Regions from separate parts of the Bradyrhizobium sp. URHA0013 genome, predicted to be linked through region 2. Evidence: predicted binding sites of a transcription regulator. Region 2 holds the regulator's gene; each other region holds the start of a gene.
The links. The regulator LexA, encoded in region 2, represses DNA repair genes until DNA is damaged. The targets are predictions, from matches to a motif close to TGTTCNNNNTGTGTTCNG.
Positions count from the first base shown of each region.

Region 1: the regulator LexA is predicted to act here: its motif matches at 3,627-3,644, upstream of recA (recombinase RecA).
Region 3: the regulator LexA is predicted to act here: its motif matches at 6,223-6,240, upstream of N551_RS0121785 (DUF3072 domain-containing protein).

Region 1 is NZ_JADK01000009.1:50,231-60,136, reverse strand. Features, by position in the region: gene gcvP (aminomethyl-transferring glycine dehydrogenase) at 1-206, shown strand, start outside; gene N551_RS35515 (hypothetical protein) at 438-1,259, opposite strand; gene N551_RS35510 (hypothetical protein) at 1,388-2,365, opposite strand; gene recA (recombinase RecA) at 2,464-3,552, opposite strand; gene N551_RS37960 (hypothetical protein) at 3,805-3,972, shown strand; gene N551_RS0115090 (DUF2798 domain-containing protein) at 4,669-4,950, opposite strand; gene N551_RS0115085 (hypothetical protein) at 5,248-5,436, shown strand; gene N551_RS0115080 (hypothetical protein) at 5,640-5,873, shown strand; gene N551_RS0115075 (hypothetical protein) at 5,883-6,137, opposite strand; gene N551_RS0115070 (hypothetical protein) at 6,242-6,553, opposite strand; gene N551_RS0115060 (PaaI family thioesterase) at 6,914-7,378, shown strand; gene N551_RS0115055 (HdeA/HdeB family chaperone) at 7,485-7,778, opposite strand; gene N551_RS0115050 (PilZ domain-containing protein) at 7,959-8,201, shown strand; gene N551_RS0115045 (hypothetical protein) at 8,455-8,688, opposite strand; gene N551_RS0115040 (hypothetical protein) at 8,872-9,276, shown strand; gene N551_RS0115035 (hypothetical protein) at 9,386-9,715, shown strand; gene N551_RS0115030 (DUF6691 family protein) at 9,773-9,906, opposite strand, start outside.
Region 2 is NZ_JADK01000007.1:300,121-310,026, reverse strand. Features, by position in the region: gene N551_RS0111655 (DUF2171 domain-containing protein) at 1-167, shown strand, start outside; gene N551_RS0111650 (ComEC/Rec2 family competence protein) at 263-2,542, shown strand; gene N551_RS0111645 (hypothetical protein) at 2,674-3,108, opposite strand; gene lexA (transcriptional repressor LexA) at 3,557-4,258, opposite strand; gene glp (gephyrin-like molybdotransferase Glp) at 4,435-5,646, opposite strand; gene N551_RS0111630 (hypothetical protein) at 5,866-6,057, opposite strand; gene N551_RS0111625 (HAD family phosphatase) at 6,226-6,858, opposite strand; gene N551_RS0111620 (alpha-hydroxy acid oxidase) at 6,867-8,000, opposite strand; gene N551_RS0111615 (S41 family peptidase) at 8,306-9,643, shown strand; gene N551_RS0111610 (DMT family transporter) at 9,718-9,906, opposite strand, start outside.
Region 3 is NZ_KI912426.1:243,919-253,824, forward strand. Features, by position in the region: gene N551_RS0121745 (ribulose bisphosphate carboxylase small subunit) at 1-58, shown strand, start outside; gene cbbX (CbbX protein) at 157-1,092, shown strand; gene rpe (ribulose-phosphate 3-epimerase) at 1,089-1,826, shown strand; gene N551_RS37340 (hypothetical protein) at 2,025-2,237, shown strand; gene N551_RS0121765 (universal stress protein) at 2,353-3,189, opposite strand; gene N551_RS0121770 (Do family serine endopeptidase) at 3,399-4,937, shown strand; gene N551_RS0121775 (hypothetical protein) at 5,201-5,563, shown strand; gene N551_RS0121780 (DUF6496 domain-containing protein) at 5,570-5,887, opposite strand; gene N551_RS0121785 (DUF3072 domain-containing protein) at 5,974-6,186, opposite strand; gene N551_RS0121790 (hypothetical protein) at 6,302-6,523, shown strand; gene N551_RS37345 (hypothetical protein) at 6,542-6,751, shown strand; gene N551_RS0121800 (hypothetical protein) at 6,850-7,098, opposite strand; gene N551_RS0121805 (hypothetical protein) at 7,194-7,451, opposite strand; gene N551_RS0121810 (hypothetical protein) at 7,590-7,811, shown strand; gene N551_RS0121815 (HWE histidine kinase domain-containing protein) at 7,808-9,298, opposite strand; gene N551_RS0121820 (HAMP domain-containing protein) at 9,312-9,906, opposite strand, start outside.

The DNA of each region.
Region 1 (9,906 bases), on a different contig from region 2:
TGCGTCATGCCCCACACACCGTGCATGACATCGCGGACGACGATTGGAAGCGCGCCTACACCCGCGCCGAGGGCTGCTTCCCCGCAGGCACCTCGCGCACCGACAAATACTGGAGCCCGGTGGGGCGCGTCGACAACGTCTATGGCGACCGCAATCTGGTGTGCTCGTGCCCGCCGGTGAGCGATTACGCGGAGGCGGCGGAGTAAGACGCGACGGAGGTTTCGTAGGGTGGGTTAGCTGGCGGCGGCGCGAAGGCGCAGACCGCCGGCGTAACCCACCGCTTTAGCTTCCGCGGCGACGAACAGTGGTGGGTTACGCCGTGCGAACTGCGCTGCGCGCAGTCGCAGGGCTAACCCACCCCCTACGGCACTGAACGCGCATCTAGGGCGCAACCAACGATCGGCTTTCGCGATCCCACCGCCACAGCCGTTCATTGGTCAGCTCAGTCCCACCCCACCATCGGTGGATCGGGTTATGACGGAGGAAATCGTCTTCTCCTGCCAGCACCGCCTTCCCAAAATCGGTGAGCGACAAACGGGACTGCTTGTATCGCGCGTGACGGAGAGGATCGTTGTGCATGTCGAGCGTAAACGGCCCCTCGTCGAGCCCCGATATCGCCGGCTCCGGACATCGCACGAGGCCATCGAGCAGCGCTCCGACTTCCCAGTAGTCGAAACGCGCCGCTCATTGCGTTTCTGCTCACCCGGGAAAACGTCAAAGGGATGCACGTCGCCCGGTGCGATCAACTCCAGCATTCGCGTTTCAGTCGCTCCAAGACCGATGGCGACACTCGGAAGCTCGTCGAGGAGGTCCGCCACACACTGACCGAGTTGCGGCAGCAGGCCTAAATCCGCCTTGAGGAGATCAAACCAGTCCTGCGGCGTCGGCGCGCGATAGGCGCGCCACGCACGGCCGGTCAGATCAAGGTGATCTTTCGTGGGCTTGACGGTCGGCGGGTTGAGCGCTGCAAGTCGCTCGGCATCGGCGCCGCCAACGGAGATGTCCAGCTGACGCATGACGAGCTTGGGAACCGCCGATTTCTCGCGCCAGCAGTAGTCGAGCAACCGGAGCAGAATCAATTGCGCATTCGGCTCTGACTCCATCCACAATTCGACGGAGTCGCATTCAGCGAACAATTCGATCAATCCGCGATCCTTCGCACCCGATCCTTCGAGACGCCAGCGGCGGCGTATCATCCAGCCAATGAAGGCCATGTGGCTGCTTGGTGCGTGGCGCAAAAAACGCATCGAGCTCGACATCGGACGGCAACGGTCCCCAGACCAGCCGGCGCTCGATCGCAATCACGAGATCAGCAAGGCCGGCGCGTTGGATCGCGCCGGCCGTGGACGAGTCCGTTGTCACAATGAGCCGCATCATGCCGGTGGCCTCAAGGCTTCGTCAAAGAAGGGCCGTAGCGCCACAGCCGATCGTTGGTCAGCCGCGTGCCGCCCCACCAGCGATCGATTGGATTGTGGCGGCTGAAATCTTCCCTGCCCGCCAGCACCGACCTCCCAAACTCCGTTATCGACAATCTGCTCCGCAGATAAGCCTCATCACGGTCCCTCAGATTCTCTCGGCGGATATTCCGCAGTTCATCGTCGAGTCCGGCAATCGCGGGTCTCGGACCTAGCGCAAGTCCGTGCAGCAACCACCCCAGCTCAAACTCGCTAAAAACACGCGTACGGCGAAGACTACGCAGATGGAACAATGCATTCGTCCGTTCGTAACCCCGTGCAATGAGTTCGAGGAATCGCATTTCCGTCGCGCCGAGCCCCGTTGACGGAAGCTCCGCCAGCAAGTCGATCAAGGCCGGCTTCAGCATCGGCAGGGCACTCAGATCGTTGTCAACGAGGCCGACACAGGCCTCGGGCGTCGGCGCGGCGTAGGCCAGCCAAGCCTTCCTTGCCGTTGCGAGTTCATCCGAGGTGATGTCGACAGCCGGAATGTAGGACAGCGACTTACTAATGTTCGCCGCCTCCTGTGAGATGAGATCGAAGGCAATCAGTCGGAGCTTTGACTTGGCCACGGTCTCTGGGTGGGAGCGGAGATATTCGAGCAGCCAGATCAGCTGGAGCTGATCATTTGGGGTCCGATCGAACCACAATTCGACCAGGTCGTAGGATTGGCAGAACTCGACCAGCGAAAGATGTCTGCGGTCTTCGGCAGCCGACGGCCGGCGTCCAACGAAGTCCGACCAGTGCGTCCCCGGACCCGCTCCCCCCGAGCGGGCGGGGACATAGACTGCAAGTTCGTTAAGAGGCGGAGGCCCATCGACAAAGCGGAACGTGAAGGGGATGACCATTTCGGCAAGGCCCGAGCGCATGAGGTCGAAGCCGGACGAACTCGTCAGAAACGCACGCTTCATCGCCTAAATACTCCAGGCAAAACGAAACGGGCACTGACGACGTCGGCAACTCAACGTCCTCAGCGCCCGCTCCTCGCGAAAAACTTTACTGTTGAAGCTTACTCGTCCGCCGGCTCCTCGCCGTCGGCGTCACGCTCGGGGCTGCCGGCGAGAATCTGCTCGGCGATCAGGCCGGAGTTCTGGCGGATCGAGGTCTCGATCTTGGCGGTGATGTCGGGGTTGGCCTTCAGGAACGCCTTCGAATTCTCGCGGCCCTGGCCGAGGCGCTGGCTGTCATAGGAGAACCAGGCGCCGGATTTCTCGACGATGCCGGCCTTGACGCCGAGATCGAGGATCTCGCCCATCTTGGAGACGCCCTCGCCGTACATGATGTCGAACTCGACCTGCTTGAAGGGCGGCGCCAGCTTGTTCTTCACGACCTTGACGCGGGTGGTGTTGCCGACCACTTCGTCGCGCTCCTTGATAGCGCCGATGCGGCGGATGTCGAGACGGATGGAGGCGTAGAATTTCAGCGCGTTGCCGCCGGTGGTGGTCTCCGGCGAGCCGTACATCACACCGATCTTCATGCGGATCTGGTTGATGAAGATCACCATGGTATTGGACTTGTTGATGGACGCCGTCAGCTTGCGCAGCGCCTGGCTCATCAGACGGGCCTGCAGGCCCGGCAGCGCGTCGCCCATCTCGCCCTCGAGCTCGGCTTTCGGCACCAGGGCCGCGACCGAATCGATCACCAGCACGTCGACCGCGCCGGAGCGCACCAGCGTGTCGCAGATTTCCAGCGCCTGCTCGCCGGTGTCCGGCTGGGAGATCAGGAGCTCGTCGATGTTGACGCCCAGCTTGCGCGCATAGACCGGGTCGAGCGCGTGCTCGGCGTCGATGAAGGCGCAGATGCCGCCCTTCTTCTGCCCTTCCGCAACCGTGTGCAGCGCCAGCGTGGTCTTGCCCGAGGATTCCGGCCCGTAGATCTCCACGACGCGCCCCTTCGGCAGGCCGCCGATCCCGAGCGCGATATCGAGCCCCAACGAGCCCGACGAGATCGCCTCGACATCCATCGAACGGTCGTTCTTGCCCAGCTTCATCACCGAGCCCTTGCCGAACTGCCGCTCGATCTGGGAGAGCGCGGCGGCGAGAGCTTTACTCTTGTCCATGGAGGATCCTTCGACGATACGCAGGGCAGTGGTGGACATCGGGTCGTGCTCCTTATGACGAGGATTCGCGTGAGGGACAAACGATTGGCGAGGCGGCGCGGCGATAAAAGCAATGTACCCTATTTGTTCTAGGTTCGCAATATGTTCTTTTGGGAATTTGCACGCTCTGGCTGACGCGCATCAAAGACCGATGACCCGCACGCCGTCAGAATTCCGTAATCCTGCGGCACCGAACCTTTCGCGATCTGCGGCCTTCTCTTGGATGAGACTGCAACTCTGGGACTTCCAATCATGACGGAAAATACGCATCACGATACGAGCCGGCGCACTCCGCTGCTGGAGGCCGCGCGGGAGGAACTGAGCAAGTTCGAGCGCAAGGAAAACGAGTTCCGCAAGAAGGATCGCGAAGAGCGTGCCGCCGAACTCCATCTGCCGCTGGACGCGATCAAGGTTCACTAAGGCCGCGGGGACGAGGGCTTAGGAGCTGACAGGCCGGCTGGCTGGGCAGGCGGCGGCGGTGTTCGCCAGCGGCAACGCGCCAGCGACGAGGCCGGAGCGGCGCCATTGATCTCAAAAAGATCGGCACGGGAATCGGGATTCGGATGGCCGTGGAGGCGAGTCCGAGTCGATATGGTATCTAATTACTACCAGTAAACCATTAATTGAACGAGAGAATTTTCCGGCGGGCTACTGTGCATGGGGTTGTTTTCGTGTTTTTGAAAGGCGCGCATGGGCCTTTCCACGCCCAGAGCCGTCTCCCGGCACCCAACACCGCCTACAGCAGAACCAGCAACCCGATGCCGATCACAAGCACTACGAAGCCAGCCGCCGTCGCGGCGGCGAATGACCGCTCTACGTTGTCCATGATGCCACCCCGTTGCCGGTGCGCCACGTTTCCCCCATGGCAGCACCGTCGCTGCGAAATCTCGCCTGCGGTTGTGTCCTGAGTTGTGCGAACGGATGTCGAAATTGGGACCGGTGCGGGGCCAGTCTGCGGCCCGCCGCGCTCAGGCTTTCGCTGCCACCGCAGCCTTGTCAGGCTGTCGTAAGCTGAGCCGGCTAGGTTCGCCTGGCTATGGTGTTGCAGCCCAGCACCTCAGCCTCCAATAACCTTTCCCCGCTTGGTTCTTCCAAGCGGGGTTTTTCATTCCGATTTCATTCCGATTTTGATGCCGATTTCCATGCCGGCCGGCCGGTTTGCGAACCGCCCTCCTCCTGCGTCAGCCGCAGCGAGAAGGCGCGGATCGCCGGCGCCGCGAGCAGCACGATCGGCAGCATCGCCGCCCATGCGATCAGCCACGACACCATCCAGTGCGCGAGGAAGTCCAGTGCGTTCCCTGCCGGAAAGCTGGCGATGCCCGCGGCGATCAGCGAGGTCAGTCCGGACTGGATGATTCCGAACACGAAATGAGAATAGCGGCGGGGAATGCCCGGCATGACGCGCCCATGTTGTTGACCGTCATCGGGCCAAGCAAGGCATATGCCGCCGCGTTCCGGAAGGTGCCCTTACCCATCCCAGGAACTCTGTTCTTGGTCGGAGAACCACGGGCATGAGGTCTCGCGCCGCCGCGCGTGGCCGGCGTCTTTCGACATCCGATTTCGAATGTTTCGGCGCGCCTGCGTCTGCGAGATAGCCGTGAGCTATCCGGGGCTTACCGACAGATTTGGCTTTCCCTGGAATATTATGCCGCCCAGCATGTTCTCAGTGATGGAAGTGAATCGTGGGAGAAGGCCATGAATCACAGGGGCGTCGAGTTCACCGTCGCCAAGACGGCACTTCCCGGCATCTGGCAGTGGCAGTTCCGGATCGGCGAGCAGATCAAGACCGGCCGAACCGAGACCAAGATCGATCTGTTGGCGATCCGGCGGGTGCAGCTGCGCATCGATCGGGAGCTGAAGGCGATCGGGCGCAAAACCGCCTGAGCGGCAGGCCTAAACGGCAGGGCCGAGATCGGCGGCGGGCTGGCGCGCCCCGGCGCGCCGCAGCCGTCATGGCCTATAGGACGCAGCGGCGCCCATGGGGCTATTCCGTAGCCGACCGGAATTGATCTGGCGACGGTTTGGGATTGGACTGCCCGCGATTATGGCCGTGGGGACGGAGCCATCAGGCGCGATCGGTGCGAACCATGCCGCTCTACTTCTTTCGAATCCGGAACGGCAGCTATTCCGGCTGTGCCGACCAGGCGTCGGAATTTGCCGATCGCGATCTGGCCTGGAAGGAGATGACCAGCGTCTGCGCCGACATGGCTGCCGGCATCGCCCGCAAGCTCCAGGAAAATTCCGAATGGAATATGGAGCTGCTGGACGAGGCCAAAGAGCCCGTGTTCCGGATCCGCATCACATCGGAAACCTTCGAATAGGGGCCAAGCCTAATCCGCGCTGGGCAGCCGCCGCATCGTGAATTCGATGTCGCCGCCGGGCAGCTCGCGCCAGGTCTCGACCGCGCTCATATAGCCGGCCTTGGGGTAGCGGGTGAAGAAGGCCTGCGCCCTCTCCCGTGCCGCCGCGCGTGGCAGCGTGAAGGTTTCGCGCAGATAGCCGTCGCCGGCCCTCGCGCCGGGCTTGCCGCCCATCTTGCGCCGGCGCGCCATCCGCTCGGCGAGATCTCGCGGACGATCGGCCATGTCCCGCCTCCTTTACGCAATACGCTCTCGCGCAATGTAGGAAGCGGGCCGGCCGAAATGGAGTCCCGGCCGGAGGCATCAGCCGCCTCCGATCGGACAGAAGGTCAATTGGCAGTCGTGCCGGACTTCTTCTTCGGCGCACCGGTCGCGGCCGACGCCTTTGGCGCCGCCGCCTGCTTCGGCGGGTCGGAGCGCATGCCGCCCCAGGGATCGTTGGAGGCCTTGGAATCCGGAATCTTCTTCAGCGTTTCCTTGTAGGCCTTGTCACGCTCGGCTTCCGCGGCCTTCTCCTCAGGGGTCTTGCCCGGACCGTCCTGCAGCAAATTGAGATTGGGCATTTGCGCAGAGGCCGGTCCCGCCAGCACGGTCGGTCCCGCCAGAACAGCCAGCACCGCGGCCATACGGAAAAGCTTCATCATCGACTCCTTGATCATCCATGGCGGCGCGGGTCGCCCGCGCCTTGTCACCCCTGGCACAACCGCAGGGGCCGCTCGGCCCGCTAGAGCCGGTCCGATTTGCACGATTTCGGCGCGTGGAGCCAGTCGTCCCAGATCGGGCCGCACTTGGTGCACCCGTTCAGCAACAGTCCGAGCCCGGCCAGACAAAACACGAGGACATACCGACGCAACATCACCCACCCATACCCACTCCGTGGCATCATACCGGGCGAAGTCAGGCATTTTCAAGCCGACGGGACCCGCGGCAGTCCGGGTGACTTTGCCGCGCCGGTCCGCTCGGAATGCCGAACATCCGGCAACACGGAGGAAACGACAGCAATGCCATCGCAGCCAGAAGCCGAGTTCGGCATCACTGAAGCCAGACGCATCCTCGGCGAGGTCTTTGCGCCCTGGGTCCAGGATCTCAACCTGTCGGTCGAGCGCATCGAGCACCTGCCGCCGCCGGACGTGCCGGACTGGCAGCCGGCAGCGCTCTTGCGCATGCCGTTCTCGGAGCGCCTGTGCCGCAACGGCGGCGTGGTCTGCGGCCAGGCGCTGATGGCGCTCGCCGATACCGCCATGGTGATTGCGAACCTCGCCGCCAACCGCGGCTATCGTCCGATGACGACGGTCGACCAGACCACGCATTTCATGCGCGCAGTCTCCTCGTCGGACGTGCTGGCCGACGCCCGCGTGGTGCGACTCGGGCCCACCATGAGCTTTGGCCGGGTCACGCTGCTCTCGGCCACCGACAACAAGCCGGTGGCGATGGTGTCGAGCGCGTTCGCGATGCTGCCGGGGTGAGCATCAAAGAAGAAAGCCGCGTGGGCGCACAGCGCACCGCGGCTCTCGATAGCGTCATGTCGAGGCAGGAAACGCGATCGCGCGTCGCGCCGTCACGCGGGAGAGGTCACTTGCCGAGCACTTCGTCAGCCGCCGTGACGATGCTGACGTTCGGATTCTTTCCGCAATAGCTGCCGAACTGCTTGGCGTTCTCGACGAACACGTCGGTGTCGATGATCGCGTTCTCTTCATCTCCCTTGTACCAGCCGTCCATCCAGGTCAGCACCATCTTGATGGTGTCGTCGCCGCTCTCCAGGAACTGTTTGCAGCTCATGGTCGCGAGATCGAGCTTGGTGGCGTGGGCGGGCATGGACGACAGCGAGAGCGCTGCGGCGAACAGAAGCGAAAGCGTGGTCTTCATCAATATCTCCATCGGCGCGTAGCGCCACAAAGGAACGGCTTGGGGGAAAATCCGCGGAGTGACTTCCGCTTCGACGTCGTAAACGAAATCTGAAGCGCTGTGCAAGTAGCGCCAGTATTGAGTTTAGTTCAACGTAATTTCTATGCACTACTTCACAAATAACATTATGGATTAACGCGGATGATCGAGAAGCGTGCAGCGCAGCGTTACCGTGTTTTCAAGGGTGGAACGATCGCCTTTGAAAATTGCGGCATCACGTGCACGGTGCGAAACATGTCGGCGAACGGCGCCGCAATCGACCTCGATACCCTCGTCGCAGTGCCGCAATCGTTCACGCTCGCGATCGCGCGCGACAATTTCGTGCGCAAATGCCGCCCCGTCTGGCGCAGCGAGAGGCGCATCGGCGTCGCTTTCGTACAGTAGTGCATACGGTGTGAATGATCATTCGCATCACATCCACAACACGATGATGATTGCTTGATGCGACGGCGGCGGCTCGCGCAGACTCACATGAGCTTGCCGGTGTCGCGGTCGAGCACGACGACGTAACCTCGCCTGGCCAGCAGGCTCGCTATGGGCCAGCCGTTTGCCGCCCAATGCTTGGCTGCGGTGACGATGCGAGGAGCGTGATGAGAGCGGCCAAATAGCAGGAGCGGGTCGCCAGCGCCCGCCTCACCTATTTCGGCTTCTTGGCAGGTTCAGGCGGACGCGCCCCGCTCCACGGATCGTACTTCTCCTTGGACTCGGGAATGCGTTCGAGTGCGGCCTTGTAGGCCTTCTCGTCGACCTTGGGCTTGTTGTCCGCCTTCTGGCTGCCCTCGTTAGGCTGACGCCTGCCGCCGCCCATCTGCGCCTGCGCGGAGGCAACCGCCAGCGCCAGCACCGCGGCCGCTATGACCAAAACCCTCATGGACGCAATCCCCCTCGTCTGGCGCACAAACTAGCCGGCAATTATGGAATAGCCAATGCTGCTGGCTCCAAGGGCCTGAGGAAATCTTGGCTTCGGGAAATGCTGGCTTCAGCAAATCTTGATCGGCCGGGTCTTCGTCGGATCGCATTCGTGCCTATTTTGGCCCGCAGGGGACCTTCACGGATGTTGCGGATCATTATTCATGCCGCGCTGCTGGCCAGCGCGCTCGCGCTCGGGGCCTGCGGCTTTGCGGACAGCCGCGCACCGGTGCCCGAGTTCATGCGCATGAAGGAGGCCGAGCAGCCTCCGCCCGAAGCGCCCCCTGACGTCAAGCGCGTCGTGCGCGAGCAGATCGAATTCGTCTTCCTCAGCACGTCCTATCCGCGTGAGGTGCATGTCGCCACGCCTCATCGTGAGGTGCGGGGACCGGGCTGGACAGCTTGCGTCCGCGCCCAGCTCACCTCGGCGACCGGCTCGCCGCTCGGCCCACAGACCTACATCGTGACCATATCGGGCGGAAAGGTAATCGATCGCCGCCGCGCCGAAGCGGACGACATCTGCGGATCGGAAAGCTACGAACCGATCTAGGAACAAATCACACCGACAAGCGATCCGGTTCCGGGAAAAACCTGTAGTTCTGCCGGAACGATCGCCGCCTCCCCTTCTTGTTACCGCCGAGGGCAGTTTCGAGGAGGACATGATGAGGACATTCACGATTGCATTGCTGGCTGGCGTCGGAGCCTTGGCAGCGGTGAGCGGCGCGAAGGCCGCCGACGTCTACACGACCAGCGAGTACACCAGCCCCGATCTCGTCCAGGAAGTGCGGCTGGTCTGCGACGATTCCGGCAATTGCTATCGCACCCGCGGCGGCTCGCGCGTGATCGTGCGCGACTCCTACGCGACCATGCCGCGCGACCGTTACTACGAGCGCCGCACCTATCGTGACTGGGACGATGGTCCGCGCGGCGGCGTCGGCATCCGCGCGCCCGGCGTCAGTGTTGGCGTCGGTGTCGGCGATCGCTGGTAGTCGATGAAGCCATGACAGGCAGGACCGGACGAGACAACTCGCCCGGTCCTGTCCATGTCAGGTTTCGAGCGGATCTGCCGGCGTGACGACACGTGTTGCCGACGGAAGCTGCGCGATGAAGCGGGCGAGCACCATGCCAGCACACATCGCGGCGACGAAGATGAATGCGGACGCCGAGCCAAATCCGAGCG
Region 2 (9,906 bases):
AGGTCGAAGGCAATCGCATCAAGCTGACCAAGAAGGACAGCGGCGAGGGCAGCCACAAGGGGCATCATCACTTCATCGACAAGGGCCTCGTCGCCGATATCGAGGGCAACAAGGTCCGGCTGTCGGCCAAGGCCGATGTCGCTGTGACGATGGAAGAGGAAAAGTAGCGATCGCAACCTTTCGTTCCTGATCCGTACCGCTATCCGCCCGCCTGCACGTTCCGGTAGCTTCTGACTTCGTTGCGTATCATCGAGTGCACGAAATGGCGGAGCCGGGCCGGCCGGTACGGTCGCAGGGGATCGCAGGGACGTGGCCCGCGGGCCGCACCGCGTCCGCGGGCGGCCTCGCGCCTGCAGGCCTCGACCTCTGGACATCGCTGGCCGAGACCCTCCGCGCATGGCTACGCGCCGAGGCTGGCGCCGGGCGGCTGTTGCCGTGGGTGCCCGTAGCGTTTGGCTGCGGCATCGCGCTTTATTTCTCTGCCGATCACGAGCCAGTACTGTGGGTCGTTGCCACGACCGCCATCGCACTCCTGCTTGGCGCGGCTCTGTTGCGGCGGAGCCGGCTGTTCGCCCCAGCCATCATGATCGCGGCGGTCGCGGCCGGCTTTGCCGTCGCGACCTGGAAGACGGCGCGCATCGCCCACCCGGTGCTGGCAAAGGCGCTCTATTCGGTGTCGTTGTCGGGCTTTGTCGAGGCTCGCGACATCCGCGAGCGTACCGATCGTTTCGTGCTGCGCGTCACTGCGATGGAGGCGCAACGCAGCGACGTCAGGCTTGAGCGCGTGCGCCTGTCGGTCCGCAAAGGCACCGCGCCGGAGGTCGGTAGCTTCGTTCAGCTGAAGGCACGGTTGATGCCGCCGCTCGCGCCGGTGCGGCCCGGCAGCTACGACTTTTCGCGTGACATGTTCTTCCAGGGCATCGGCGCCTCCGGCTTCGCGATGGGCGCAATCACGGTGGCGCCGCCGCCTGAGACCGCCGGCTTGCGGCTGCGTTATGCGGCCTTCATGCAAGGCCTGCGCGATGCGATCGATGCCCGCATCCGGGCGACGCTCGACGGCGACAACCGGGCGATCGCGACCGCGCTGCTTACCGGGCGGCGCGATGCGATCACCACGCCCGTCAACGATGCGATGTTCATCTCCGGTCTCGGCCACGTGCTCTCGATTTCCGGCTATCACATGGCCGTCGTTGCCGGTGTCGTGTTCTTCGCGGTGCGCGCGCTGCTCGCTCTGATCCCGGGACTTGCGGCCGGCTTCGCCATCAAGAAATGGTCGGCGGCCGCCGCGCTGGTCGCTGCTGCGTTCTACCTGCTGCTGTCGGGCGCGGAGGTCGCAACGCAAAGATCGTTCTTCATGACGGCGGTGGTGCTGATCGCGGTGATGGTCGATCGCCGCGCCATCACCTTTCGCACGCTTGCTGTCGCCGCGCTGATCGTGCTGGCGGTCGCGCCGGAAGCACTGGTGCATCCGAGCTTCCAGATGTCGTTTGCAGCAACGCTCGGGCTGGTGGCGCTGGTGCAGATCGGCATGCCCAATTTGTTTGCCTCGCCGGACCATTCGGCGACCGCGCGCATTGCGATGTGGGGTGGCCGCGAGATCGCGATGCTGTTCATGGCCTCGCTGATTGCGGGACTTGCGACCACGCCCTACGCCGCTTTCCATTTCCACCGTGTCACGCCGTTTGGCGTGCTTGCCAATCTCGGCGCGATGCCGGTGGTCTCGGCGCTGGTGATGCCGGCGGGATTGTTGGGGCTGCTTGCTGCGCCGTTCGGGCTGGACAGCGTGTTCTGGTGGCTGATGGGGATCGGCATCGAGTGGATGGTCGCGGTCTCGCGCTGGGTCGCGGCCTTACCGGGCGCGGTCGGCCGCATCCCGGCGTTCGGGATCACGCCGCTGATCGCGGCGAGCCTGGGAATCATTGTGCTAGGCTTGTTGCGCACGCCGCTACGCTGGTCCGGCGCCCTGGTCCTGCTGGCAGCGATCCTCTGGGGACTGTCGGCGCGGCAGCCCGACATCCTGATTGCCGGGGATGGCGCCAGCGTCGCGGTGCGGGGCAGGGACGGATATCTGCACCTGATCAGAACGAGCAAGGACAGCTTTTTGCTCAAGGAATGGCTCGCTGCCGACGCCGATCCGCGCGATGCCGGCAGAGCCTCGCTGGCCGATGGCGTGTCCTGTGACGAATCGGGCTGCGTGACGCCACTGGCCGACGGGAGGTTGGTCGCGCTGGCACTGCGCGTCGACGCTCTCGCGGACGATTGCAGTCGGGCCGCGCTGGTGGTGACGGCACGTCCCGCGCCGCCCGATTGCGCGGCGATGGTGGTCGATCGGCAGCGGCTCGCCAGCCAGAGCGCGCTGGCGCTAATGCAGCGTGGTGACGGCTTTGCGGTTCAGGCGGTGAGGGCGAGAGGCGCGAGCCGCCCCTGGTTGCCAGCCGGCGCAGGCGAGGGTGATTTCGACGGCAGCCTTGCGCCCAAGGCGATCGCGCCCCGCATCAAGGACGCAACGCCGGCGGAGACCGACTTGCAGGCCGACGATTGATCTGACGGTGCGGAGCAATGCAGTGGATTGGTGCATCTGCTCGGATTCACTGGGCGCAAACCGCGCCATCTCGCCGGCCACGGCCGGCGATGGCGATTCAATCTTGACCTCCGACCTCGTAGCCGGCTGCGTCAGCCGATCGGCAGGCGCGTGACGGTCGGCTGCCTGTCGACGATGACCTGCGCCTTGTGCTCGCGCTCCGTCACCGGCTGGGTCACAGGCAGTTGCAGCACGGTCGCGCGCTGGCCTTCGACGAGCTGCGTCACCAGCACATATTTGCCGTCGGGGAATTCGATCGCGTCGTGATGGCGGTCGGGAACGTGCGGATCGATCTTGCCGAACTTGCCCACGCGGGAATTGATGGTGCGCGTCCAGATCCAGCGATTGTCGTAGCGAACGTCGTCGGCGAAGGCGAGCTCCGTTCCCGGCAGCAGGCAGACGGCAACAGACGGATCGGCTGCCGAGGCGAAGCCGCGCGTCGAGGTGCCGCGGAAGCTTGTCGTGACGATCGTCTCGCCGACTTCGGCGGGGCGCGACGCGACGGCATGCAGGCTGTAGTCACACATCGGGTGCTCCTCATGCTGGGATAGCAACCCGCGTCTCTTAATCGAGGCGCAGGCCTCTATCAGAGTTGAAGCATGAACGCTCTGCTTGGTTGTGGGCAAATCTGCGGCTGGTTTCCGCGAGCCGCGATCACATTATCTTTCCCGAATTCAATAGGAACAAAGCGAGTTGCGATGCATTCGGGAGGCGCGTGCGCGAATATCGCCGGCTTGACTGCAACGGTCGAGCTTGATCGCTGGCCGCTGTTTCCTCGAACACTTGCGCCGCGAACCAGTTCCGCTTCGTGGGCGTCGCGAGGAGCCAGCGCCGAAGGACGGGCCAGATAGTCTGTGCAGAACCAGAAAGACTACCCAGCCGGAGCGGACGATGATCCGCTCCAATCCCTGACCGGCGATGCCGATCGGAAGCGCGCGCGGCGCCAAGCACTCCCGGTATCAAGTACTCCCGGTATCAGTACTTCCGGTAAAGCCCGATCAGCTTGCCCTGAATCTTCACCCGGTTGGGCGGCAGGATGCGGACCTCATAGGCCGCGTTGGCGGGCTCGAGCGCGATCGAGGCGCCGCGACGGCGGAAGCGCTTCAGCGTCGCTTCCTCGTCGTCGATCAGCGCCACCACGATGTCGCCGGTATCGGCGCTCTCGTTGCGCTGAATCAGCGCCATGTCGCCGTCAAGGATGCCGGCCTCGACCATGGAATCACCGCGCACTTCGAGCGCGTAATGCTCGCCCGAGCCGAGCATGTCAGGCGGTACGCTGATAGTATGGCTGCGGGTCTGCAACGCCTCGATCGGCGTGCCGGCCGCGATGCGGCCCATCACCGGCACCGCGACGGGACGTTCGCCGTCGTCCGCGGGCAGGCTGGAGCTCGCACGCACCTTGCCGAGATTGCCCTCGATGACGCTCGGCGTGAAGCCGCGGCGGCTGCCGGCGGCTGCCTGGAGCTCCGGCAGCTTGATGACTTCAATCGCACGAGCGCGGTTGGGCAGGCGTCGGATGAAGCCACGCTCCTCGAGCGCCGTGATCAGGCGATGGATGCCCGACTTCGAGCGCAGGTCGAGCGCATCCTTCATCTCGTCGAAGGAGGGCGGTACGCCGCTTTCCTTCAGACGTTCACTGATGAACCGCAGAAGCTCGTATTGTTTGCGCGTTAACATCTCGACCAAAGTCCCCCGGTTGATGTCGTCCGATTCCGAGACGCTGAATTCGGCAATATGCCGCTACATGCTCGAAACAAATCATGAACGGACACTATATGTTCGATACATGTTCCGCAACTGCTTAATTTACCGTGAACAGAGCAAAGTTGGCGGAACGCGCATTGCCGGGGCGCTCAGACAGGGAGCCGCAACACTTCGCAAGCCGTGCCGGCTTCGGCCTTCGGCGCGAACGGTGCGCGCACGAGAAGTACCTGTGCTGCAGCGAGATTCGCAAGCAGCGAAGAGTCCTGATGATTGACGGGAAGAACGACGCGTGTGCCATCGTCACGCTCCTCCAGATGCGCGCGCAGATAGTCCTCGCGCTGGTCGTTGGCGCTGACATCGCGGCCGAGCACGGCGCGCTCACGGCGATGGTGAAGCACTGAACGGCCCGACAGGGCACGAATCAGCGGCACCATGAACAGGAAAGCGCACACGTAGGACGACACGGGATTGCCCGGCAGACCGATCACGCCCATTGCGCCGAGCCGCCCGTGCATCATCGGCTTGCCTGGCCGCATCGCGATCTTCCAGAACGCCATCGCGATGCCTTCGTCCCGCAGTGCCTGCTGGACCAGATCGTGGTCGCCGACCGATGCGCCTCCGGTCGTGATCAGGATGTCGGCGCCGCTCTCACGGGCGCGGCGGATGCCGGCGGTGGTGGCCTCCAGCGTGTCGGCGGCAATACCGAGGTCGATGGTCTCGGCGCCTTCGCTGCGGGCGAGCGCGTGCAGGGCGTAGCCGTTGGAATAGACGATCTGGCCGTGGCCGGGCGTGCTGCCCGGCATCACCAACTCGTCGCCGGTGGCGAGAATCGCGACCTTCGGACGCCCGTAAACGGCAAGGTGCGGATGATTCATCCCGGCGGCGAGCGCGAGGTCGCGCTCGGTGAGACGGCTTCCCTTGCGCAGGAGCACGTCGCCCTCGCGGAAATCGACGCCGGCGGGGCGGATGTGCCGACCGGCGATCGCGGCTTCCTTGATCGTGACACGCTTGCCGGCGGCGACGGTGTCCTCCTGGATCACGACGGCGTCCGCGCCACCGGGAACGACGCCGCCCGTGAAGATCCGCACGGCCTCGCCGGCGCCGACCATCCCCGCGAACGGTCGGCCCGCCGCGACTTCGCCGATGATGGTGAGCTCCGAATCGATCGTCGCGGCATCGGCCGCTCGCACCGCGTAGCCGTCCATCGCCGACATCGCCTGCGGCGGCTGCGTGCGCCGCGCCGCGACGTCACGCGCGAGCACGCGATGGTAGGCCTGGTCGAGGGAGATCATTTCCTCCGGCAGCGGCTCTGCACCCGCCAGCACCGCGGCAAGCGCGTCGGAAACCGGCATCAAGGCCACGGCGAAAACTCCTGCTCGGCACGTTCGGGCGAATGTTCCGCACGTCTTCTAGCCGAGCGCGGGCGCAGAGGCAAAACAGCCGAGCGGGTGCAGTCATCCCACCGCATTGTTCCGGAAGGCAGGATCAAGCGCGTTGCGGCATGATCCGAAGAACGTGCCAGATCGGCAGGACAATGGTCATGGCAAGACGAGAACGACGAGCGCCCCGGCCTGCATCGATCAGCTCCCTGGCTGCCCGTGAGTTACGTCGGGCGCCTTGGGTCCCTGATCCTTGTCGGGCAGCGGATCGGCCTGGGATTTCAGGTCGGCGGCCTTGCTCACAAGCTTGGCGGAAAGATCCGAATCTGAAGTTGTCCTGGCGAATTCAAGAAGAAGAGAGGCCTGCTTGGTGAGGTAGGTTTTGCCCAACACGATGATGCATCCGTCTGTAGAAGTCCCAACGGACTCTAGAGTCCGGAAGACGGTATTCCGTTCCGGGAACTCTGTATAAAAATGCACAAAGTGATCGGGTTCCTAAACTTCTTCAAAATTAGTCGCGTTGGGCCGCATCTCCGGGGGTCTCGCGGCGGCAGATCGTCGTCAGATGCCCAATGCTTTCAATGCGTTCCCCACATCACGCGGCGAAGTCACATGCACGGCCGTCAAGCCGCGCGCCCGCGCTCCCTCGATGTTTTCAGCAAGATCGTCGAAGAACACGATACGCCCGGCGGGCACGCCGATCGCCGCGACGACGTGGTCGAAGGCCTCGGCATCCGGTTTGCGCAGGCCGATGCTGGACGACAAATACAGCTCGCGGAAATGGCCGAGGAGGTCGGCATATTCCCTTGAGAAATGGTCCACGTGTGGCCGGTTGGTGTTGGAGAAAGCGTACAGCGGCATCTGCTTCGCTGCCCGCGGCAGCAGCTCGGCGATGTCAGGCATTTCGCCGGCGAAGATCGCGTTCCAGCCTTCCAGGAACTGCGCATCCGAAATGCCGATTCCGAGCGAGGCTCGCAGTGAGGCGAAATAGTCCTCATCGCTGATCTTGCCCATCTCGTGCAACCGATAGGCTTCGCTGTCCCGCACATAGCGCGCGACGATGGCTTCAGGCTTGCAGCCGGCATGTCCCGCCCAACAGGCGATCGCCTTGGAGAAATCAATATCGAGCACCACGCGGCCGAGATCGAACAGAAGCGCATCCGCGCTGCCGGGAGAGAGCGATGTCACCTGCATCCTTTCACTCAGTATCGATATGGCTCGTGGTCGAACAGTGGAAACGCGCTGAACACGCTCGGCGCGTTGGTTGCGGTCGCGTGGTGCAGGCAGGATTTGTTGACCTCGGCGAACGAGGTCGCACCCAAGAGGCCGAGGCAGCGCAGCACTTCGTCCTCGAGCAGCTCCAGCATGCGCGCCACGCCGGCTTCGCCGGCCGCCGCCAGCGCCCAGCATTGCAGCCGGCCGATGCCGACGAGGTCGGCGCCCGCTGCGATCGCCTTGACGATGTCGGTGCCGCGACAGACACCGCCATCGACCATGATCTTTGCGCGGCCGTTCACGGCGTCAACGATCTCGGGCAGCACGTGCATGGCGCCGCGACCGTGATCGAGCTGACGGCCGCCATGGTTGGAGACGTAGATCCATTCGACGCCGTGATCGATCGCGATCAGCGCGTCCTCTGCCGTCGCGATGCCCTTGAGGATCAGCGGGATCTTGAACTTGTCCTTGATCATCTTCACGGTCCGCCACTCCAGACCTTTCTGGTAATCGCCGCCGGTGGCGCGCAGGCGACTCTCGCGAACGTAGCGCTTGGCGATGTCACGTTCGCGACGGCTGTAATGAGCGGTATCGACGGTCAGGCAGAAGGCGGCATAGGCGTTCTTCTCAGCCCGGCTGACGACGTCGGCGACGAAGGCGTCGTCGCCGCGCACATAGAGCTGGTAGAGCCGCAGCGCGTCGGGCGCACCTTCGGCGGTCTTCTCGAGGCCGGGCTCGGACACTGAACTGAGCATGTGCGCCGCACCGAAAGTGCCGCAGGCGCGTGCCACGCTCGCGGCGCCATCCGGATCGAAGATCTCGAGCGCGCCGACGGGGGCGAGCACCACCGGCAGGCGCATCTTGCGGCCGAACTGCTCGACCGAGCCGGTGACCTTGCGGACATCGCGCAGCACACGCGGGCGGAAGGCGATCTCGTCCAGCGCCATGCGGTTGCGACGCATCGTGGTCTCGGTTTCGGCCGCGCCGACGATATAATCCCAGGCATTCTGGTTGAGGTTGGAACGCGCTTTCCGGATGAATTCGTGCAGATTCTGGAACGGCTCGGTGCTGGCGCCGAGCTCGACGTTCCTGTCCGGCTGGATGCGGGGTGCTTCGTTCATTGTTATCCTCCCGAGAATTTGAAGCCTTACCTCATCGCCTAACCCGTCCAGGTCGCCAAAACCATCCTAAAATGGCATGGCTGCAAGGCGTGGGCCGGCCGGCCGTCCCCGCTGCGCACGAACCGGGTCCTGCAACGTTGCCAAAAGTTTAGGCCCCGACGAAGGGATTTTTACGGTGTACCCGCCGGCGTGGCATCCCGGCCTTGAAGAAACCAGAATGGTATTGTGAGAAGCAGGCTGGATCGCCATTTGCATGGCGGCTCCCCAGCCCCACCGAACCGCGAAGCAAAAAGGCCAGTCTATCCATGCGGAAAACCCTGCTGTTTCCAATGGGCGCGCTCACCGGAGCGTGTCTGACCCTTCTGGTAGCCAGTCCGCACGGCGGCGTGTGGGCGGCACGGGCGGCAGCGAGCGCGGATGACGCCTATTCCAAGCTCAATCTGTTCGGCGAAGTGTTCGAGCGGGTGAAGGCGAGCTATGTCGAGAAGCCTGACAATGCCAAGCTGATCGAAGGTGCGATCACCGGCATGGTGACCTCGCTCGATCCGCACTCGCGCTACATGAACGACAAGGCCTGGACCGAGATGCAGGAGACCACCTCCGGCGAGTTCGGCGGGCTCGGCATCGAGGTCACGATGGAGGAGGGGCTGGTCAAGGTCGTCTCGCCGATCGACGACACGCCGGCCTCCAAGGCCGGCATCATGTCGGGCGACCTCATCAGCAAGATCGACGGCGATGCCGTGCAGGGCATGACGCTCGAGCAGGCCGTCAACAAGATGAAGGGGCCGGTCGAGACCCAGACCAAGCTCACGATCGTGCGCAAGGGGGCCGACGCCCCGCTCGACGTCGCGATCAAGCGCGAGATCATCCATGTGCGCCCCGTGCGCTTCCACGTCGAGAACGGCGACATCGGCTATATCCGCGTCACCTCGTTCAACGAGCAGACCACCGACGGCCTGAAGAAGGCGATCGCATCGATCGCCAAGGACGTTCCGCCGGAGAAGCTGGTCGGCTACGTGATGGACCTGCGCAACAATCCGGGCGGACTGCTCGACCAGGCCGTGTCGGTGTCGAGCGCGTTCCTGCAGCGTGGCGAGGTCGTCTCGACCCGCGGCCGCAATGCCGAGGAGACCCAGCGCTTCACCGCGCATGGCGGCGACCTCACCAAGGGCAAACCGCTGGTGGTTCTGGTCAACGGCGGCTCGGCTTCGGCCTCCGAGATCGTGGCCGGCGCATTGCACGATCACAAGCGCGCGACCATCATCGGCACGCGCTCGTTCGGCAAGGGCTCGGTGCAGACCATCATCCCGCTCGGCGCCGGCAACGGCGCGCTGGCGCTGACCACGGCGCGCTACTACACGCCCTCGGGCCGCTCGATCCAGGCCCAGGGCATCGCGCCCGACATCGAGATCCTCCAGGACGTGCCGCCCGAGCTGAAGGGCCGGATGGACACCATGGCGGAGTCCCAGATGCGCGGCCATCTCCAGGCGGCCGATGGCACCGAGCAGACCGGATCGCAGTCCTATGTCCCGCCGGAGGCGAAAGACGACAAGGCCCTGCATACGGCCTACGACTTCCTGCACGGCCAAACCGCGAATGCGGTCGCCGCCAAGCCCGGGCCGAAGGCTGCGGTGCCGAACTAGGCTCTCGCCAGTTCCAGACATCGATCGCCCGGGAGTGGATGGCCGCTCCCGGGCGAATTCGTCTTGGACGCGTCTCAGCTGGGGTTCAAGGCGCTCGGTCTCAACTGTGTCAAGGCGACGCCGGAGATCGCGAGCAGCCCGCCGATCATCAATTTTGAAGTCATGTGTTCGCCCAGGAACAACACACTCGACATCAAGGCGAACACCGGAAGCAGCAGACCGAAAGGTGCGACGCGGCCCATCGAGCAACGCCCGATCAGCCA
Region 3 (9,906 bases), on a different contig from region 2:
CGGACGTGCGATCCGCTACACCACCGTGCGCCGGCAGCCCGCACACGCGCCAACCTAAGTCATTCTCCTCCGCGCGGAGCACTCCCTGCTCCGTTTCCTTGGCGGACCCCTGCTTCGCCGCTTCCCCGCGGCGAAGCCCTTTTCTTCGAGGTGCCGATGCTGGATGTTCCCCACGCAATGACCACTGAGCCCGGCAAGACCAGTTTCGATCTCCGCAAGGAGGCCGAAGAGGCTGGAATCACCGGCACGTTGCAGCAGCTCGAGCAGGAGCTGATCGGATTGAAGCCGGTGAAGAACCGCGTGCGCCAGATCGCGTCGCTCTTGCTGATCGAACGTATCCGGCAGCGTGCGGGACTGGCTTCGTCGCCGCCGACGCTGCACATGTCGTTCACCGGCAATCCCGGCACCGGCAAGACGACCGTCGCGTTGCGCATGGCAAAGATCCTGCACGGCCTCGGCTTCGTGCGGCGCGGGCAGGTGATCTCGGTGACGCGCGACGATCTCGTCGGCCAGTATATCGGCCACACCGCGCCGAAGACCAAGGAGATCCTGAAGAAGGCGATGGGGGGCGTGCTGTTCATCGACGAGGCCTATTATCTGCACCGTCCCGACAACGAGCGCGACTACGGCCAGGAGGCGATCGAGATTCTGCTGCAGGTGATGGAAAACCAGCGCGAGGACCTCGTCGTGATCCTTGCCGGCTATGGCGAGCGGATGACGAGCTTCTTTGCATCAAACCCCGGCTTCCGTTCGCGCATCGCCCACCACATCGACTTTCCGGACTATGCGGAAGCCGAGCTTCTGGTCATTGCCGAATTGATGCTGAAAGAGCGCGGCTATCGCCTCTCGGCGGCGGCGCGTGAGGCGTTCGAGAAATACATCGCGCTGCGTCGGACCCAACCGTTCTTCTCCAATGCGCGCTCGATCCGCAACGCCGTCGACCGCATCCGCCTGCGGCAGGCCGATCGCCTGGTATCCGATCTCGATCGCATGCTCGACATCGCCGACCTCGAAACGATCGATCCCATGGACGTCCTGGCGAGCCGCGTCTTCAGCGGCGGTGCCGACGCGCAGGGGAGTGCGAAGCCATGACCAGAGAAATCCTCATCGCGCCGTCGATCCTGGCTGCGGATTTCGCGCGCCTCGGCGAGGAGATCGCAGCGATCGACGCTGCGGGCGCCGACTGGATTCATTGCGACGTCATGGACGGGCATTTCGTCCCGAACATCAGTTATGGCGCGGACGTCATCAAGGCGATCCGGCCGCTGACGAAGAAAATATTCGATGTGCATCTCATGATCGCGCCGGCCGATCCCTATCTCGAGGCGTTCGCGAAGGCCGGCGCGGATCTCATTACGGTGCATGCCGAAGCGGGTCCGCACCTCGATCGCTCGCTCCAGGCCATCCGCGCGCTCGGCAAGAAAGCCGGCGTCAGCCTGTGTCCCGCCACTCCCGAAAGCGCGATCGAGTATGTGCTCGATCGTCTCGATCTCGTCCTGGTGATGACGGTCAATCCGGGTTTTGGCGGCCAGTCCTTCCTCGAGTCCCAGCTCGAGAAGATCGCGCGGATCCGAAGCATGATCGGCGACCGGCCGATCCGGCTCGAGGTTGACGGCGGCATCACGCGCGACAATGCTGCTGCCTTGGCCGCTGCGGGCGCCGATACGCTTGTAGCGGGTTCCGCCGTGTTTCGCGGCAGGAGCAGCGCGGACTATGCCGGCAACATTGCGGCCATCCGCGCGGCTGCGGAAGCGGGCAGGGTTCCGAACCTGCAACATAGTTCGGAGCGGACGATGCGAGCCGGTGAGCCCGCGCTCATCCGGTAGACGACCCGGTACACATTGGCCCGCGGTAAGGTTCCGAAGCGTTGAGTCCGCGCTGGTTGGAACTTTCGCCTAAATGCGCGTTTGCCTAGAATCAAGCGCGTCTAGCGCGCCGCGGGCGCAGCAAATCTTTTGCACAACCGCCATCGCCCTGACGCAAATAAGGGCAATAAGCTCTGTGTGAATGCGAGGGAGGGTCTCATGGATAACGTACGTCGTTACCGCGCGCTGGCGTCCCTCTGTCGTCAGCAGGCCGCCTACCGGCCGCTCCAGAGTTGGGAACTGCTCGGCCAGGCCGAACATTTCGAATATCTCGCCGAAGTCGAACTCAAGGCGCATTTCGACGCATGCAATGCGCAAGACGGCGAGGAGGGCGTCGAGGCCACGCCGTGGGAGAGGCCCGCCGCGGCGTGACGGTCCAACTTGTTCGAACATGACCTGAGCTTGCCGAGGCCGGCACCGCTCAAGGACGCGGTTATCAGCCCGAACGACGAGGCTTGCGACCGGCCCGTCCTGGATCAGCCCTCGATTAATGCGACATCAGCGTGGGGACGGTCATGGCTTCCAACATGGCGCGGGTGACGCCGCCGAGGAACCGCTCCTGCAATCGCGAATGGCCGTAGCCGCCCATGACCAGAAGATCGAGGCGCTCATCGGCTGCAAGCGACAGCATGGTCGGCTGAATGTCAGAGCGCGCGGCCGACAGGTTGACGGTGCGGGTCGACAGTCCGCGCCGGCCGAGGTGCCTTGCCAGATTGCGCGTCGAGACCTCGTCGGGAACCATGTCTGTTTCGTTGATCGCAATAATCACGATTTCCTCGGCGCGGGCCAGGAATGGTGCGGCGTCGCGCATGGCGCGCGCGGCGAGGCGGCTGCCGTCCCAGCAGATGCCGATCCGTTTCGCCTTGAACGCTCCATGGAAAGTGTAGGGCAGGAAAAGCACCGGGCCGCCCGCCTGGAACAGGATCTCGCGGGGCACATCGTTGCCGAGTGAGGCTTGCGCCGGGTCTGGCTGGAGCACGATGCTGAGATCGTGCAGCCGCGCCATCTCGCCGAGCAACCCGACCGCATCCCCCGGCATCGCCCCGAGCGGGTGGCATGTGTAGGAAATGCCGGCGTTCATCGCTTCGTTCTTGAATACCGCGAGCGCCGCCTCGGCCCGCTCCACTGCGCTCTCGCGCTCCATCTCGAACACCGCCGCCACTGCGGCGCCGCCCTCCATGATATAGGCCGCGCTGGTTGCCACATAGCCAACCGCGACTGCATCGAGATGGGCGTTGAGGCCCGCCGCGAGCGAGATCGAGCCGTCGATCACCGGGCGCACCGGGCGCTCGGTAGGGATGTGGACGAGAATGTCTTTGTACATGACGCGCCTCCGACGGACATCGTCCGGTGGCTGCAGTCTTTCACGGTGCGCAGGGGCCGCGTTGAGCTGCATCAAACGTGCAGCCTCGAGTTTTGGACCTTCGCCGGCCCCGGCTACTTTGCCAAGATTTAACCGCGCGGACGGGACGCTGTAAGGTGGCGACCGCCATGTTGGGTGCAAGGCGACTTACCCAACATGGACATATCGACATGAGCGATCACGTCAATTCCGACACCACAACGTCCCGCAAGGTCCTGAGGCCACGCCGGCTCGCGCTGCTCGGCACCGTGGCCGCGCTTGGCGTGGCCGTGCTGGCGACTGCACCCGGCTCTTCGCCGTTCAGCGCGAGCTCCTTCATCGCGCCCGCCCAGGCCGCGGAGCCCGCCGCGACACCGCCGGGCTTCGGCGAGCTCGTCAGCAAGGTCAAACCCGCCGTCATCTCGGTGCGGGTCAGGATCGACCAGGACAACGACAAGAGCGCGATGCTGCAACAGAACCGGATGGATTCGGACGAGGCGACGCCGTTCGACCAGTTCTCACGGCAATTCGGCTTCCGCGGGCCGGGTGGCATGGAGGGCATGCCGCGCCAGCACCGCCAGATGATCACGGGTGAGGGCTCCGGCTTCTTCATCTCCGCCGACGGCTATGCCGTGACCAACAACCACGTCGTCGATCACGCCGAGTCGGTGCAAGTGACGATGGACGACGGAACGATCTACAGCGCGAAAGTGGTCGGCACCGATCCGAAGACCGATCTCGCGCTGATCAAGGTCGAGGGTAAGAAGGATTTTCCGTTCGTCAAATTCTCGGACCAGAAGCCGCGTATCGGCGACTGGGTCGTCGCGGTCGGCAATCCCTTCGGCCTCGGCGGCACCGTGACCGCCGGCATCGTCTCGGCCAGCGGCCGCGACATCGGCAACGGTCCCTATGACGACTTCATCCAGATCGACGCGCCGATTAACAAGGGCAATTCCGGCGGCCCGGCCTTCGACATGAACGGCAACGTGATCGGCGTGAACACCGCGATCTTCTCGCCCTCCGGTGGCTCTGTCGGCATCGGCTTCGACATTCCGGCCTCGACTGCAAAGCTCGTCGTCGCACAGTTGAAGGACAAGGGCGCGGTCACTCGCGGCTGGCTCGGCGTGCAGGTGCAGCCGGTGACATCGGATATCGCCGACAGCCTCGGCCTCAAGGAGGCGCGCGGCGCGATCGTCGACAATCCGCAGGACGGCAGCCCGGCGGCGAAGGCGGGCATCGAGGCGGGCGACGTCATCACCGCCGTCAACGGCACCGCGATCAAGGATTCCCGCGATCTCGCCCGCACCATCGCCACCCTGGCGCCGGGCACGTCTGTGAAGCTCGACGTCGTCCACAAGGGCGACAGCAAGACGGTGACACTGGCGCTCGGCGAGTTGCCGAACGAGCGGCAGGCCAGAGCCGACGAGGGCAAGTCGCAGCCGGATGCCGGCATGCCGCCGCGTCTCGGGCTCGGCCTGGCTCCGGCCGGCGACGTGCAGGGCGCCGGCCAGAAGGGCGTCGTCGTCACTGAAGTCGATCCGCAAGGGCCGGCCGCGCAACGCGGCATCCAGACCGGCGACGTCATCCTCAATGTGGGCGGCAAGGCTGTCGCCAATATCGGCGACGTCCGTTCGGAGCTGGCGCAGGCGAAATCGTCCGGCAAGCGCAGCGTGCTGCTGCAGGTCAGAAGCGCACAGGCGACCCGGTTCGTCGCGGTGCCGCTCGCATAAGGCGAACGTCGATCGGCGCCACTCCAAAAAGGCGGCCCACGGGCCGCCTTTCCTGTTCGCCTTCAGGATTCCGGATGTCCGCCGATAACATTCTCGTTAACGGCAGTGAGGATGACCCGGTTCGTCCGAAAAAGCCGTGTTCGCTCATCACAATTCCGGGTCAGGTAGGGACTCGGCGGCAATGAAGCCGCCGGCAAGCGTGGAACTTCGAACTGCCGCCGCTGAGCTGGACCGGTCGGCAATTCGTATTGATCGGTGCCGACATGGATCGATTGAAGCTCTCGCTGAGGACTGCGCTGCTCGTGGCGCCATTCGTGCTGTGGGGCGGAATCGCTCTCGGGCGTGACGACGGCCGCTACGCGGACTCTCCCCTCAAGCCATGGTTCGACGGTCTGCGCAGCCACCTCGGTCCGTGCTGCTCAGATGCGGATGGGTTTGCCGTCGCCGATCCCGATTGGGACTCGCACAATGGACATTATCGCGTGCGGCTCGACGGCGAGTGGGTCGACGTCCCGGACGAAGCCGTGATCACCGAGCCGAACCGGGCCGGCCGCACCATGGTGTGGCCGGTGAAGACCGCGTTCGGCGTTTCGATCCGCTGCTTCATGCCGGGCAGCATGATCTGACGGAGGTCAGCGCGACCGTTTGGAGGATTTGCGCTTCGACGTCTTCTTCGAAGTCTTTCTCGAAGTCTTCTTGGATGTTTTCCGAGATGTCTTCTTTGACGTCTTCTTGGACGTCTTTCGCTTCGCGGCTTTCTTCGGGACCTTCTTGCCCTTCTTGCGCGCTTTCGACAGGCCGATCGCGATTGCCTGCTTGCGGCTCTTCACGCGTCCGCCTCGACCGCCCGGTCCGCTTTTCGCGGTACCCTTCTTGTAGCGCTTCATCTCGCCTTCGACGTCGCTGCCGGAGCTGCGCGAGTAGCGGCGCTTCTTTGCCTTGCGTGCCATGCATGTTCTCCCTTGGCCTGGGAAAACAATCCGAGACAGGCATGGTTCCGAAAGCGCGCATGCACGTCCCGGATACGCGGCTTAGTCTAGAACGAATCCGCCAGCTCGATCTCGGCTTCCAGCACCTGAATGCGCCGTGCTGCCTCGCTGGAGGACAGATCCCGCGCATATTGCGCTGGCTGATACGCCTCTTCGCTCAGCCGTTTCAGCCGGAGGCCCTGCGCCCGCGTCATCTGCTCGGTGAGGAAAGTCTTGGCGGTGAGGAGAGTCTTGGCGTCGTATTTACCCTGAACCTGCATGTCGCTTCTCCCTTCTGAAATCGTGACTTGACTATATGTTCTTATTTTGTTCTAACAAGTCATGGACAACAGAATTAATGAAATTCGACGTAAAATCAGCGCCTTGAGGCTGGAAATGGCCGATATCGAGGCGGCCGTACGCGAACTCGTCGAGCGCGATCGGGACTGCACAGAGAAGGCCCTGGCGCAGATGGATCTGCGCCGGAAAATCAATCTGCTGATCGGCGAATGGAAGGCTGCAGGTGGCGGCGATGTCCTGCCGAATGTCCGCGATAGGATGCGCCTTCGTTCCGCGAAGACATCAGGTAGTCCTCTGCGCGTGATCGCGCGCCGCTGAGAGCTTTGGGAGCGCACGGTGGAGGAAGACCCGGATGCGTACCGGATTCTAAAGCTGCGCGCCGAGATTCTCGAACTGGGCTCTGCCATCCGGCAGCTGCAACGCGAGGGGCTTGATGACGCCGCGGCCCAGCTCTTGATCGCGCGCAAGCGTACACGACTCGACCATCTGGTGAAGTCAGATCCTGCAGGCGTTCATCCTGTTATCCTGAGAAGCCATCGTAGCTGAAGCCTGCACGCAACGCGGCCCGAGAAAAAGTTTGTTCGAGCACCATAAGCAAAAAGGCCCCGCGATCGCGGGGCCTCTATGAGTTGGACGAACAAAACCTACTTGGTGTTGCCCATGCCGCCCTTGTTGTTCGTCATGGTGCCGCCCTGGTCGGAGCCGGGACCGGAGCCGCCCTGACCGGAGGGATCAGCACCCTTGGAGGACTTGGTGTTGGCGCCTGTGGTGGTTTGCGACGATGACATCGAGGATCCGTGTTTTGCCTTGTGCGACTTGGCCTGCACCGCGAACGGTGCGGCGGCGAGGCCGGTGGCCAACATCACGGCAAGAGCGAGCTTGGTGGTCTTCATGTGCGGGAACTCCCTGAGTTGAATTGACGCAGGCAGCCAACTGCTATTCGTCGCAGGAGTTCCGAACAAAGAAGTTCCGGTAAATCTTGCATCCTTCAAGATTGCTTGTCCTCTGCGAGGATGAATACGACGCCGGTGAGTGTCGCCCCGATCGCGAACGTCGTCACCAATGTGAGGGCGAAAACGACAACGGCCTGGCTTCCGCCGTGACTCAGCAAATTGGCGACGGCTGGATTGGACAGCACGAGCAAGAGGCTGAAAGCGAGCCCTAAGGCTGCGCCCATCATGGCGTGCGTCATCAGCTTGACGAGCCCGCTCGGAGAGATCAGGTCCGACGACTTTTTCGTGCGCATGGAACTCTATCCCGATCTCGCAAGCAACGCCTGCGACACGCGCCGGTTCCACCCGCATGAAGGAATCGTTATCGCCCGCTTCATCCGATGTTCATGCCGAGTGGGCGAGAATGACCGCGCAACACGGGAACATTCGATATGGGTAAGGTGGTCTTTCTCTATCGCTCTCTGGCTTATCGCAACGCCGCCGCGGACATCCTCCGCAAAGCGCGCAAGCTGCCCCGCGGCGCGGAGCGAAGCGCGGCGTGCCGCTATGCCAAGGCTCTGCGCGATCTCGCCCAAACGGAAGCCTGGCTCGAAGGACGGGTCGCGCGCGAGCCGCAAACGACGCAGCGCAGGAAGAGTGCGGCCTCCGCTTAACCGGACGCGCGCTGCAATTCGGCGGAGCTGGCGGCTTCGAAGTTGCCGGGCGCGGTCGTCGCGGCAGTCTTGCGGACCAGCGGCACCTCGAGCCGGCACAACAGACCCTCGGCGCGCCAATCGAATCGCGCCTGCCCGCCGAGCTGGGACTCGACGCTCGCAAGCAGGCTCCGCGTACCAAAGCCGCGGGATTTCGGCGTCATGACGAGCGGGCCGCCGGACTCCTCCCAGGTCAGCGTGAGCAGCTCATCCTCGACCTGCCAACCGATCGCGAGCCGTCCCGTCCGCGTCGAGAGCGCGCCATACTTCGCCGAGTTGGTGAAAAGCTCATGCAGGGCCAGCGCCAGCGTCTGGGCGGTTGCCGGCAGCAACTGAACTTCGGACCCCGCCAATTTGATCTGGCCGCCGAGGGAATAGGGCGCAAGCTCCTCGTCGATCAGCTTCGAGAGTTCGGCACCCTGCCAGCTCGACAGCGACAGGATCGTATGCACGCGCGCCAGTGCATTGATGCGTCCCTCGACGGCGCTGACATAGGCTTTGACTTCGTCGGCGCGGGTGAGGCGCACGATCGATTGCGCCAGCGCAAGCGCATTCTTGGCGCGATGATCGACTTCCCGCGCCAGGAGAGTCTGCCGTTCCTCGGCGCGCTTGCGTTCGGTGATGTCCACCGTCACGCCGCTGACGCGCATCACCCGACCGCTCTCGTCAACCGTGGCGGCGGCCGTGCCGACACACCAGCGCACATCGCCGTCGGGCCGCACGATGCGGAACTCCGTTTCATAGGAGCGTGTGCCCTTGTTGAATTCGGCGATCGCCTTGCGCAACCGATCGACGTCGTCCGGATGCAACAGCGCCTGAACGTTGGCCGGATTCACCTCGAAGCTCTCCGGGCCAACACCAAAGATGCGGTATTGCCCCTCGTCCCACATCCAGTCGCCGGTGATCCAGTCCCAGTCCCACGAACCCATCTTGCCGGCGGCGATCGCCATGCTGCGCCGCTCTTCGCTCTCGCGGAGCTTTGCGGTGGAATTCTCCAGCTCGGCGGTGCGTGCACGCACGCGGTCCTCGAGATCCTGGTTCAGCCGTTCGAGTTCGCGCGTCTTGCGATAGAGCTCTGCAAACACCTTGACCTTGGCGCGCAGCACCTCCGGCACGACCGGCACCGGGACGTAGTCGACAGCGCCCATCTCGTAGCCGCGCAGGCGGTCGATATCGCTGACTTGAATGGCCGAGATGAAGATCATTGCGGTCTTCTGGAAGCGCGGGTGCTCGCGGATCATCGCGGCGAGCTCGAAGCCGTCGAGCTCGGGCATGCAGACGTCGACCAGGATCACCGCGATCTCGGTCTTGAGCAGCACCTCCAGAGCCTCGCGACCGGACGAGGCGATCACGAGGTTCTGGCCGAGATCCTTCAGGATCACCTCATAGGCGAGCAGCTTGGCCGGCTGGTCGTCGACGAGGAGGATGTTGACCTTTTCGTGGTCCATACGGGCATCCAACTCAGCGGTGCAGCCACATGCGGATTGCAAGCAGCAATTGATCGGTGTTGACGGGTTTGGCGAGGTAGTCGGACGCGCCGGCCTCGAGACATTTCTCGCGGTCGCCTTTCATGGCCTTGGCCGTCAACGCAATGATCGGAAGACGGGCGAAGGTCGGATTTTCACGAATGACGCCGATGGTTTGATAGCCATCCATCTGCGGCATCATGATGTCCATCAGCACGATGGCGATCTCCGGATTGGATTCAACCAGGGCCACCGCCTCGTTGCCGGTCGTGGCCGTCAGCACCTTCATGCCGCGTCGTTCCAGCACGCTCGACAGCGCGAAAATGTTGCGGGCGTCGTCGTCGACGAGCAGGGCGGTCTTGCCGATCAGGTCTTCGTCGGAACTGTTCAGCTTCTCGAGCATGCGCTGCTTCTCGACCGGCAACTCCGTGATCACGCGGTGCAGGAACAGCGCGGTCTCGTCAAGAAGGCGCTCCGGCGATTCCACACCCTTAACCACGATGCTTCGCGCCATGGTGTGGAGCTCCGCATCTTCCTCGGCCGACAACTCGCGGCCGGTGAAAACGACGACCGGGACATTCGACAGCGCC